4 regions of the Acetobacter senegalensis genome follow, and region 3 is predicted to be linked to each of the others. Evidence: riboswitches for the same ligand, from Rfam matches in the RefSeq annotation. Region 3 holds a riboswitch; each other region holds the start of a gene.
What was found. Region 3 has a riboswitch for cobalamin ahead of ASN_RS11495 (TonB-dependent receptor plug domain-containing protein). Riboswitches for the same ligand answer to the same signal wherever they lie in the genome.
Positions count from the first base shown of each region.

Region 1: linked by a shared signal. The riboswitch ahead of ASN_RS14470 (TonB-dependent receptor) and the one ahead of ASN_RS11495 (TonB-dependent receptor plug domain-containing protein) in region 3 are both predicted to bind cobalamin.
Region 2: linked by a shared signal. The riboswitch ahead of ASN_RS14445 (Rieske 2Fe-2S domain-containing protein) and the one ahead of ASN_RS11495 (TonB-dependent receptor plug domain-containing protein) in region 3 are both predicted to bind cobalamin.
Region 4: linked by a shared signal. The riboswitch ahead of ASN_RS16415 (TonB-dependent receptor) and the one ahead of ASN_RS11495 (TonB-dependent receptor plug domain-containing protein) in region 3 are both predicted to bind cobalamin.

Region 1 covers NZ_LN606600.1:3,110,127-3,113,276, forward strand. The annotation lists gene ASN_RS14470 (TonB-dependent receptor) at 1-1,576, opposite strand, end outside; cobalamin riboswitch at 1,662-1,868, opposite strand; partial or broken gene ASN_RS14475 (hypothetical protein) at 2,242-2,429, opposite strand; gene ASN_RS14480 (helix-turn-helix transcriptional regulator) at 2,851-3,150, opposite strand, start outside.
Region 2 covers NZ_LN606600.1:3,103,980-3,107,129, forward strand. The annotation lists gene ASN_RS14435 (DUF1852 domain-containing protein) at 1-574, opposite strand, end outside; cobalamin riboswitch at 955-1,187, shown strand; gene ASN_RS14445 (Rieske 2Fe-2S domain-containing protein) at 1,514-2,608, shown strand; gene ASN_RS14450 (hypothetical protein) at 2,692-2,985, shown strand.
Region 3 covers NZ_LN606600.1:2,451,265-2,454,414, reverse strand. The annotation lists gene ASN_RS11495 (TonB-dependent receptor plug domain-containing protein) at 1-1,528, opposite strand, end outside; cobalamin riboswitch at 1,654-1,880, opposite strand; gene zigA (zinc metallochaperone GTPase ZigA) at 2,029-3,150, shown strand, end outside.
Region 4 covers NZ_LN606600.1:3,566,932-3,570,081, forward strand. The annotation lists gene ASN_RS16415 (TonB-dependent receptor) at 1-1,456, opposite strand, end outside; gene ASN_RS20010 (hypothetical protein) at 1,541-1,804, shown strand; cobalamin riboswitch at 1,934-2,167, opposite strand; gene cobF (precorrin-6A synthase (deacetylating)) at 2,404-3,150, opposite strand, start outside.

The sequences.
Region 1 (3,150 bases), 660 kb from region 3:
TCACATTTTTGGTGATATCGAATACGGGACCGATACGGAAATTGTCGGGATTGTAGTGTCCCTTGAAGCTGGTGGCGGCGCTGTAACTGCCATCCTGATTGTAATTCTGCCGGTTCAGCGAAAGCCAGTCGTACCGAAATTCCCCGACAAGCCGCAGATCGTCGCGAATGGTCAGCACGTCTTCCATGAACAGCCCGGCCTGCACCATGGTCGTGGGGGATTTCTTGTAGGGATATTCCCCGGCGAAGTCTCCCAGTCCTGTCTGTTCAGGACTGGCGAGAGAAACGCTGTCGGCATAATCCGCGTTGGGAAAACCACGGTTGCGGATAAAGCGAAGATAGTAGGCATCGCCGCCGAGAATGAAGCGGTTCTTCATGCCAAAAATTGTGGAATCGAACCGGGCGTAGAGACTGTCGCCGACCTGATGCTGGTTCTGGAAAACGTAGAATCTGTCGCGTCCGATGCGGCCCGGTGCAATCGTGTTTCCACTTGCGTCTGTGCTGCCGGCAGAACTGATATAACTGAGGCTTTCGGCGTTGTTCCACAGACGTTTCGAATAGATGAAGTAGCTGCTGTTATGGATCAGGATGTTTGGTGTGGCCTGCCATTCCAGATGAAGCGTTGGCGTGGCGTTCACCGAACTCGCCTGTGCATTACGCACATTATAATAACGCCATATCGAGACTTTGGTAATGCCAAGCCCTTGTGAGGAACTGAGCAGACCGCCCACACGTCCCCCTGTCTGCGACAGATTGACCAGCGGTGTGCCGTAATAGGTGGAGAGGCGATCGGTCAGATAATCCATGCTCAGCCGAGCAGTGAATTTGTCCGTCGGCTTCCACAGAAGGGTTGTCGTGAAATCGTTCGAGTGAGGGTCAGCCCCTTTCACATAGCCATCTGAAGATGTACGACTGAAATCCGTGCGCAGAGCCAGTGTTTTAGTGATTGGCACTGAACCACCGATCCCGGCATTCCATGTATTAAAGCTGCCGTAGGACAGCAGGGCATTTGCATGCGGTGCATCGAAGGCGGGGTCACGGGTTCGCACATCTTCCGTACCGCCAACCGCACCCTGCCCATAAAGAACGGAGGATGGCCCCTTCAGGATCTGCACGCTTTCCAGATTGAAGCTGTTCTGAGGGCGGTTCACCATTGTGGTGGGACCGAAATAGATCCCGTCCCGCAGCACGAGGATCTGATTGCCGCTGAAGCCTCGCATCAGGAGCTGCGCAGGGCTTCCGGGCGAACCGCCAGATGTCACGCCGGGCGCGCTGTCTGCAGCGTCCTCGGCCTGGGCATAGCCACGCTGCATCATCAGGTCATGTGAAACGACATTGATGGTGGCGGGAGAATGCTGAATGGACAGACCCAGCTTGCCAGCGATGGCCGGAGCTGTCTTGAGCGTCGGGGTCTTGCCATAAGACGTTATCTCTTCGGGCGCGCCATTCCAGAGAGTGGACGGTTTCTTAAAGGGCTGTGCTTTTGCCTTCTTGGTTTGGACTGTTGCGGCACAAACAGACGAAACACAGCCAACACTGATAACTAATAGGCCAAAGACGCGGGGTACGGCACGCACGACAATTGCTCCGACAGGGCGTCACCGCGGTGGAAACGACCGAGCATCGTTTCGCCCCCGACACACCCCGTTCGGCAGCTCCGTCCGTGACTTTCACGCTATGGCAGGTCTCCTGGCTTGCTGGTCATCGGCAGGTTGGAGCCTTCCCGTCATCAATCGAAGATAACAGTGGCGTTTGTTCCGACAGCCTCACAGCATACAGTTGCGGGGGCAGCACCGGTATTGCACCGGTTTCCCTCTTAGCCTTCCATGTGGCAAACACACGGAAAGAACCATGGCTGGTTGTCTCTAGACAGGAAACAGCGGGTTCTTGTCAACAGAAACAACCTGTTTCCAGTTCTCGATTGTGAAAAGCAGTCTATGAATTCAGGTTCTGACACGAGAGGAAAAAGAATGGGTTTGTAACGGTTTTGTGCCGGTCAGGAAGTGATTATGCCACTCCTGCTTCGAAAGCGGGAAGGCTGCTTCCTACCTAAACTTGGTCGCGGGAAATCACGCTAGCTGTGTCCGCTATGCAGAAACGGCATCCAGCAATTTTATGCCCAGAATGTCGGCAGAAGCTGACATAGCCCTGGATGCATGAACTTTATGCTTTATGAGGGTAGGGGCCTTTATTTCAGTAGGAGGTCATGCGTGTGCCGAAAAAAGTTCATTAAAACAGCCTATTAATCTTGCTTTGCTCTCAACTTGCGGTTGCCGCAAGCTGAGAACCAATCCTGTCCCCGCACCATCTGAATTTGCGATGCGAACGCATCATGAACACCAGTCCGGAAACGGGCGGGGTTTTCGTTTGTTCGCTGCCCGACGCAACCGTCATGATGCCGACGAGATTGCCACGCACATTGATCTGTAGTTCCAGCTCTTCGCGCCGCATATTCGTCCGGTTGTCGCAGGTGCCCTCGTTGCTTGCCGTCGAGCAGCCGAGTAAGGTGCGGGAGATCATGGAGTACCCTCGCATCCATTCCATGGCGGATTGTCGTTGCCTCGAAAACGAAGCATATTTTCCTGCAAGAATTTAATGAGGTCAGACATGACTGTTCTGCGGCTGAACCACATTACTTTGGCAGTCAGAAGATGGTTGCTTGCTTCGGGACGGTTTGTCTCACACTCTGATCGACCACGGTAGACTGGCAGGCAATGCAGGAGGGCGAATGGGAGGAAACCATGCAAAATCTCAAAGGAAGGCCGAGCTTGCCAGTGCATGCTGCGCCAAAAGTGCCGTCGCTGAAGATGGTCTCGCATCCTTTTGGTCTTTGATGTGACGGAACATATAACTATGGTAAACCCGACATAGGCACCTTGGATGGGCTGATACCAAACTCTCTTTTGAAGAGTTTTGCAAAGTGCGAGCTGTTTGAATATCCAACCTGTAAAGCGACGTCTGTTACGCTTGTGGTTTGGCGCATAAGTAAAGATTTAGCCCTATCCATGCGAATTTTTTGTAAAAACCCATAGGGACCGTTCTGATAGTATTTTTGAAATCCGTCTTTTAAACGCTTTTCGGAGAGACCGACCCGTTCTGCGAGCATTTTGATTGTCCATGGCTCGGCGAGGTGGGTGGTCAGTAACGCGGC
Region 2 (3,150 bases), 650 kb from region 3:
CAGGATGCTGATTTTCTGTCCGACGATAGATCCGATTGGTTGAGACACTAAGGCATATGACAGGGGATTTCCTGAAATTATTTTTGTATGCCGTGGAATTCACAACGCTCTTAAAAAGATTTCCATGCAAGTTCCCGTAATTATCAAGAACGTTAAATTCTGTCTTATCTTTGTTATATTTCGGTAGCAACACGCTGAAGTCATAGTCCCGCACATACGAGGAAAAACTGTTCCCTGCGAGACCTTCTATGCGCTTGTTGGCTTTTTTATCGACAATCGTCGTGTTCAGAACTTCGATCAGCGGAAAGCTGTCGCTTTTGCCAGAAAAATCGATATCCATGTCGACGGAAATGATTTCAAGCTCGACGGAATAGCGATCCCTATTGGGGTTATCCCAATGGGCCAGATCATTGAAACGATTGTCAATCATCAGCAGGACATTACGCAGGTTTTCCTGACGGCTTTCCCCTCTCGCCAGATTGGCGAAATTGGTCGTGAGGCGCGTCTTATCGGATGGATGATAGTTCTCATCAAAGCGAAGTCGATTGATACTGAATGTAAAGTCCTTAATCATTATGGTTCTTCATCCCTTTTACCACGAAAAACCAGATTTTTATTTATGGGAATTCGAGGGGGTCCCAATTTTTGTTTCCAGTTCTCTCAGGTCGTGGTCATCGTCATGTGCGCTGGTAAGAGCGGTGTCTGCTTTATGCCCGAATGATACAGTGAACAAAAATGATTTGATTTCATAAAAACATAAATATCGTTCATGGGTTGATGGAAGCAAAGTTTTACCCGGAGGAGATAAAGCCAGAGACACTATCAATGTGGCGCTTGTTTTCCGGCGTGTCGGCGAGCTAGACGGACGTTCTACATGCGAAAAACTGATATCTGCCTTCTGCCCCATCCATGATGTTCCAGCTTGCACGCTGGATGCGTTTGGCGGCATGTTACAGAGGCAAACGCTTCAATGGTCCCGCGCAAGCGGGTTAATAGGGAACTCCGTCACGCACTGGTCAGACGACCGTCCAGGCGCAAAGTCGGAGGCTGCTCCCGCAACTGTAGGCGGTATGCCGCTGGTTCGTTCGCTCTGAACGTGGACCACTGTTCCCATAGGGGACGGGAAGGTTGGAACCAGTTGGCCATGATCCGTGAGCCAGGAGACCTGCCATTGCTCAGCCACCAACCATCGGGCGGGATGACCGAAGGGAGGAGAGAATATATGCCTGTCTGCCTCATGCCTCGGTCGTTCCTGATGAATCAGGCGATGGACTCTTTTCAGGCCAGGGTTTTTCCCCCATCATTTCTGGCCGATATACGAATGACGCTTTTGTGCTGCAGACAGCATTGATCCGTTAGACACTTGAGATTCAGTCACCGGACAATGACCCATTCTGTCCGGTATTGGTAACGGGTACACTTGCTCAGAGAAACTGTGAGAGACGGTATGACGCTCTATGTCGGGGTGTTGCTTCGTTTCGCTTTGCGCTGAGCCAGTTGAAATGCCGAGGCAATGGAAAACGAGCTTCACCAAATTTCAGACCATTCAGTGTGCGCGGCACAGATCGATTTAAGACGAGTCAGAACCAATCCGGACTTCTGGTATCCTGTCGCTTGGTCCCGTGAATTGGGACGGGAAAAGGCAATCGATGTCCGGTTTGCAGGACGGCATATCGTCGTCGTGCGTCCCAGAAGCGGTGTGCCTTACGCTCTGGATGGCCTGTGCGCCCATCGGCAGGTTCTGCTCGCAAAAGGAGAGGCCCATGGTGATCTTCTAAGCTGTATCGCTCATGGTTTGAAATATAACCGAGACGGACAATGTGTTTCGCCCAATGTTTCTGCCGAAGCGCAATGTCTGCGTCTCAGGACTTGGGCCTGTCGAGAAAAAGATGGGCTCATTTTTGTTTTTATGGGGGATCAGTCTCTTGCGGACAAAACCCCATTCCCTGACTTTCCAAGGGTGAGAGACAGAAGTTACCGCACGCGGCGCTTCGGCCAGGTGGTGAACTGTCATTACAGTTTCATGCATGAAAACCTGATGGATATGAATCACCAGGTTCTGCACAGCCGACTTGTCGGCAAAATGAAGCCACGGTTTCTGGGAATGGATCACGGAGATGATTTTGTTGAGGCCCGTTACACGTTTGCACGAACGGGCGGCAAGCAGCCTTTGAGTGAGGCGCTGATTTACGGCCAGAGACGCCGTGACGGTCGGGATTTTGCCTATCGGGACGTCATGACCATCAGGACACAATATCCCTATCAGAGCCTGCGTATTGAAACGCAAGGGATTGAGGATCCCGTGATGGAACTGTGGATCTCGTATCTCCCGCAGGACCGTGAGGAGCTGACCAACCGTGTCTTCGGTCTGTTGTCGATCAAACGACTGAAAGTGCCTTTTTTACTGGATATTGCCTGGCCAATAGTGGTCGCATTCACGGAGCGCGTCTTCTCTGAAGATCGCGAGATTGTCGAGTTGGAACAGGCCGCCTGGAAAGACCTCGGCGGAGATCACAATCAGGAAGTCTTCCCGGTTATCAAACAACTTCGCGATTTGCTCAGGCGGTGTGGTCAGATGCCAAAGAGCGCAGAAGAGGCCGACCCATGAGATTGCCTATTATCGCGCGGTCTTCTCATGTTCTTCATCCTTTGCTTGAGAAGATCCTTCTTCTGGCACCGGATCGAACCTGTGTGGTTTCCCTTTTGGGAAGTGATGTGTCTTTGCCAGAAGAAGAACAATTGCAGCAGAATGGTTATGAACTGTTTCAAATGATGGTGGCCGATTTACCAATCACGTATCACGAACGCGGCAACTATCTGGAAGCACATTTCAGGCCGCTTCTGGACGCGGCGATGGAGATGATAATGGCACTTCCCGATATATCAGCAGACGCATCAGGGAAACATTACGCGCAAGCCTATATTGCGGTCCAGAACCTGATCGGGGCGCAAAAAGCCGCGATGAGCATGTATTGTCGCACATAGCACCGGACTATTGATGTCATGATCTCGTTGTCCTGAATTTCCGTTGTTCCGTTAGACGAAGTTTGCCGCCAGCAAGTGGACACAGGCTAGACGTATGATTGTTTAAAGAATTCGAACTAATAGGAGACAGGCCGTGAGTAATGTCATGGATTTCCCCGTTCAAAG
Region 3 (3,150 bases):
TCTGTTCTACCCCAGCATCATATCCGATCAGTCTTTCTGCCCGCAGGTTCGGGTTACCTGTCTGGGAATAACTGGACCCCACCTGATTGGAAAAAAGCTGATACAGTGTAGGGCCGTGAAAACCTGACCCGGCACTGGCTTTGATGATGGTGCCGGTGTGGGGAATATGGATGGAGGGGGCTACCCGCCATGTCACGTAATTTCCGTAACGGGAATTGGAATCATACCGGATATTGGCTGCCCCATACAGAATATGGTTCCAGTTCCCCTGATACTGACCATATCCTGCCGTAGTATCCATGCTGGCCTGTGTATGGTAGCCGGTATCATAGGCAGAAGCGGCCGTATGGCTGGAATCAAACGTATCATGAAAATGTTCGGCGCCAATAAGCAGTGTGCCGTATTTTCTGAAATCAAACGTGCCATGCCAGTCAATTTTGAGGCGGCTTGAGCGATAATAGTCCGGCCCGGTGGCATAAAGGCCCGTTTCGTTCCACCGGTTGCGGTTGGTCATGTAGCCAAGACCGATGACCTGATCAAAAAAACCATTGAAAGACACCAGATGCGCCGTACCCCGCACCACGGCCTGATTCATATTGTTCTGTTCCCGCACATTTCCACCGCCATAGGCCTCGCTTTGCAGATCGTACAGGGAATATGTGTGGTAGTTGCTTTGGATCAGACGTGCAGTCAGGCCCAGATCAAAGTTCCGGGTCACATCATAACCAAGCCGGATATTGGCAGACCGGTTATCATTACGGTTGCCTTTGTGCCGCTGCTCCTGCGTGGCACCATAATAGCGCTCAATATATCGCGGGATAGAATGGAAGCCTTCCATGCGGTAGTGGGACAATTCCACATTATAATGGAAGCGCCCTTTGCTGCCGCGCGCGCCTATCACCTGATTGAAGGTGCCATATGATCCGCCTTCTATCCGGACAAACGGTTTGAAACGCCCCTGCCCCTGCGCCGTGGTCATATCAATCACCCCTGCCATGGCATCAGCGCCGTAAAGACCACTTTGTGGGCCACGCAGAATTTCTATCCGACCGAGACCATCCGTTACAAACTGCCCGGCATCAAACATGCCGCTGGCGGAGCTGCCATCGTTCACGTCCATGCCGTCCAGCCGCACCTTTACCTCATTGGCATTGTTGCCGCGCATAAAAATGGCCGTTGTCGCCCCAAACCCGCCAGAGCGCACCACATTCAGCCCCGGCTGACGTGCCAGAATATCTGGCAACGTGCGGCGCTGCTGGGTCAGCATCTGTTCTTCCGTAATGATGGTAAGAGCCGTGCCGATATCATCCGTTCGGGTAGGCGTGCGAGCTGCACTGACTGTTATCAGTTCCGATACCGCCTGACTGGAGAGTGGCTGAGAGGCGGAGGACGCCGATACAGCCACAATCTGTTTTTTGGCAGGCAGACCTTTCTGTGGCTTTGAAACAGGTGCATCAGCCGCCAGTGCGATGCCTCCCCACAGAGTGAAGACGCTGGAACTGACCAGAAGTGTTTTGCGGAACATCAGAGAAAAAGGCCTCGCGGTAAAAAGACGTCGCCACGAGAGTAAAGCCTGACCCTGGTTGCTCCCGTCTCTCAGGAACACCCATGGTCCAGTCTGCCTGCTGACACCCCCCGATCAGCATTTCCCGTCTGCGACCCCAGCTGATGGCAGGTTTCCTGGCTTGCGGTAGTCCACTCTGCCCAAGCCTTCCCAGGAGAACCTCCCAGTGGCCTGACTTATCAGCCAGTAGGCAGAGCATGCCGCTTACAGTTGCGGGGACAGCCCGGGCCTTGATGTCCACGCAACGCGGCACCGCACCCGGTTCCCTTTTACATCGCTCCCCAACGGAGAGAGAACCATCAAGCCGGGTTGATGCCGCCAAAACGCGCAGAGTGTCAAGAAAACAGCGCTTCCTTCCCCATGCAGCACCAACATTGCAGACGATTGAACGATCAGGATATGTTATGTTATACTATAACACATAAGGCGGACTACGCCTCTTCCAGCTTCAGGGAGCCCCCTCCATGCCCGCATTGCTGCCCGTTACCGTTCTTTCCGGCTTTCTTGGAGCCGGAAAGACAACAGTGCTGAACCACATTCTCAACAACCGGGAAGGCCGCAAGGTGGCCGTTATTGTGAATGACATGAGCGAAGTGAATATTGACGCTGATCTTGTGCGAGAAGGCGGAGGCGATCTTTCCCGCACCGATGAAAAACTGGTGGAAATGACCAATGGCTGCATTTGCTGCACCCTGCGGGATGATCTTTTGCAGGAGGTTCATCGGCTGGCATCGGAGGGGAAATTTGATTATCTGCTGATTGAATCCACTGGCATTGCAGAACCCCTGCCCGTTGCCGCAACCTTTGAGTTCCGGGATGAAGATGGCAACAGCCTGAGCGACAGCGCAAGGCTTGATACTATGGTAACAGTGGTGGACGCCGTAAACCTGCTCAAGGATTATGCTTCCACCGATTTCCTGAAAGACAGAGGAGAAACAGCGGGCGAGGAAGATGATCGCGCGCTGGTGGATCTGCTGGTTGAACAGATTGAATTTGCCGATGTTGTGGTGATCAACAAGGTCTCCACCGCCACACCGGAACAGGTAGAGGCGGCACGCCAGATTGTACTGGCCCTGAACCCTGATGCCGATGTGATTGAGACGGACATGGGCCAGGTTCCCCTTGAGCGTGTTCTGAACACAGGCCGATTTGATTATGAGAAAGCACACCAGCATCCGCTCTGGTTCAAGGAACTCTACGGCTTTCAGGACCATACCCCAGAGACCGAGGAATACGGCATCCGCAGTTTTGTCTACCGTGCGCGCAGACCATTCGAACCCGCAAAATTCAAGCATTTTCTGGATGCCAACTGGCCGGGTGTGGTCCGGGCCAAAGGGCATTTCTGGCTGGCCACACGCCCTGACTGGGTAGGAGAACTGGGGCAGGCTGGGGCATTGGTGCGTAATCAGGCCATCGGGTTGTGGTGGGCAGCCATCCCCAAAAGTCAGTGGCCCGATACAGACCAGTGGCGCGACTTTGTGCTGAGCAAATGGGACCCTGTGTTTGGAGACCGGCGGCAGGAAATTGTGTTCATTGGTACGCAGGACATGGATGAAAGCGCCCTGCGCGCTGCTTTGGACGACTGC
Region 4 (3,150 bases), 1.1 Mb from region 3:
CGCTCAGGTAGAATTCTGTTTTTTTCCAAGGCCCAAAGACAAGGCTACCTTTGGGCTGAAACAGCCACTGGTGTTTTCGGGTCAGACTATTATCGACAAGGTTGTTATCCGTGCCTCCCTGATAGTCTTCCCGAAGACCCACCACTGTTCGCAGCCACGGCAGCCAGTGCGTGGTGTTTTGCACAAACAGTCCCACCGCACCGAGATTAATGGTGTCCGCGTTACACAGATAGGGAACTGTGGCCTCAAGACTAGATGGGCAGTTTGGCAACGTAATGCGCTGGTGTGTGTGACGACGATCCACATACAGAAAATCATATCGCCCCTGCACACCTACCCGTGTTTCTGTTTGGATCAGGCCGACGTGATCCTGACGGGAATAGACGCTGCTCCCCCCAACAGTTGTACGTGTTTCATCTTGCTGTTGCTGATCTCCATTGACTGGATCATCCAGATAATGGGTAAAATTGTTCCACAATGTCAGCCGATCATGCACAGCAAAAGCGCTGGTCACCCATTTCCAGTTATCCCGTGCAAGATGATAATGAGCAGAAAGGCTATAACGCTCGGAAAAACCTCCATCCGTGGGGTCTAAAGAGCCATAGCGCCCAATCAATCCTTCCCGATATGCATCAAGTGGCTGATCATTGGTTGCTCGCCATTGGCCGCGGTAGAACATGGCGGTAAGATCAAAACCATTCTTGGTGCTTCCGTAGGTATACCGTGAAAGAGCACGCATGCTGCGGGCATTATCTGGATACCTCCATGGACCATCAGAATGGGAAAGGGTGAAGGCATTGACCCACCGGCCGGTATTGGAAAAATGGGTTGTACCACCGATATAGGCACGATAATCACCCAGAGTTCCCGCGCTCAGACTGATCTGCCGGGGAATGTCATCCGCCAGTTTCATATGATCGGAGCCAGCAACCCCAAAATCTCCAATATCGGCGTGAAATGGCCCTTTTGTATAATCGACGCCTGCCAGCACCTCTGGGATAAGAAAATTGAGATCTGTATAACCTTGACCATGAGCATTGCTGACACCGTTAACTGGCATGTCATCAACAAATGTTGCGAGGTCTGTACCATGATCCAGATTAAAGCCCCGTAACAGGAACTGGTTCGCCTTTCCTTCACCGGAATGGGAGGTCACCACCAGTCCGGGAACGGCTTCCAGAATTTGACCGACACGATACACAGGCCGAAGTTGGATTTCGCGTGCAGTCAGGGAGCCTTCACTCGCCGTGCCAGCCCGCCCCAACAGATCATGCCGGGAGGCCGTTACCTGAATTGTTTCAGAGGCGCCGTCTGTGGAGGTGACCTTCCTGACATCCTGTGCAGTAGACGGACGGTGGGGCGCGCCTGTTGGGTTAGGACGGTCTTTTTTTGTGGCGGGGGCAACCTGTTCAGCTCTTTTCTTTGGCTCTACCGACGGTGATAACCCCGCTGCCAATGCGTGCCCGAAGAATGGAGTAAGACCAGCAAAGAAAATGACTGTGGGAAAGAAAGATAACTTGTAACGGACGGTACAATTTGTATGAACAAAGAAAAATGGGAGATGAAGACAAACGGTCATGATGGTCCTGCGGCACGGCAGAGGCCTGACGGTCTTCCAAAGCGTAAGTACGTATCATGCGTGTATGATGGAACGTTTCTGATCAATTTGACCCAAGAAGAAGGCCAACACAGATTTTCGATAGCAGAGCCAGCGAATAGAAGACCAAACGCGCAGGAAAGAGCAGACGCAGAAGAGCGGGCCATTAGCCATTATAAAAATGGGGAAGAGAAAACGCTGATGTGAATCAGCGCAATGCGGTGCTCTGGCGCATCTGGATATGGAAATATCTGTGTGTGTGCGGCAAAAGAATGAACGGAGTTAAGGTTTCCATCGTTTGTCTTTCTGGAAAACGGCCATCCCCGACCGGTATCCGGGCTTATCACGACGATGGCAGGTCTCCTGACTCGCGGATCACGGAGTTCTGCTTAGCCTTCCCAGTCCAAACGAACCAGTGACCTGTTTCTGCAAGGAAACATAACAAACAGACTCTCACCGCCAACAGTTGCGGGGGCAGTTGCTGACTGACTTCCGGACATCATGTCCAGCCGAAGCATACAGCATTCCCTTTTCATCCGTTTGCACGGAACCATCGACTATGCGCCCTTTATAAGCGTGGAATTACGATGATTTCAATACAGACACGCACGGAAACAAGGATATTCCGCCCGTATTTGAGATTGTCGGCTTGTACCAGAACGTGTCAGACAGATGTTGTCAGTTCCCCCTATACGGTCAGGCAGTAGGGGCGGTTACTCAAGCTCTATGATCGTTTCTACCCCATCATGCCAATAATGACGCCAACTACATCAACCATACCGTTTTTCGTAACTGATGAAGGGCTTTTATTGTTCTGGGATTTTACGGCGAAGAAGATAGATATCCATGATCCAGCCATGGTGCGCACGTGCCTGAGCACGAGTGGTAATGATCTCCGGTCCAATTTCCGACAAAGCGCCAGAAAGCAAAATCTGTTCTGGCATACCAACATACGCACCCCAATAGATAATGACATCTTGTGAGGGGATATGCTGGAAAGAACACTCTCCATCCAGCATGACAATGAGCGTATTGCTTCCTTCAGGCCAGCCATGATCGCGTAACTGACGCCCGGTTGTGACAGTAAACGGTGCGCCTATATCATTAAGGGCGATCGTATGGGCTGCAGCCAGCATATTAAGAGACATGATTCCCGGAATGCTGCGTATTCTTGGAGCGGGCTGAAGCCTGGAGGCAATGCGCAGGGTACTGTCATAAAGAGAAGGGTCTCCCCATACCAGCAAAGCGACTGTACCGCCTTGGGGTAAATTAACCTCTATGGTTTCCTGCCATACGCGGGCAATCGCATCATGCCATTGCAGCACGCCATGACGATAATTCGGATCAGCAACATCACGACGCGGCATCTCGAACTCTACGATACGGCAGGCCGAATTGGTCAGAGCCTGCTCACAAATTGTATGTCGCAGATCGGCCAGATCCGCCTTGTTCGGACCTTTGCGGGGAATAAGAATGAGATCGGCCGCATTGAGTTCGCGTACCGCCTGCAAGGTCAAGTGGTCAGGATTTCCCGTTCCTATACCAACAAGAAC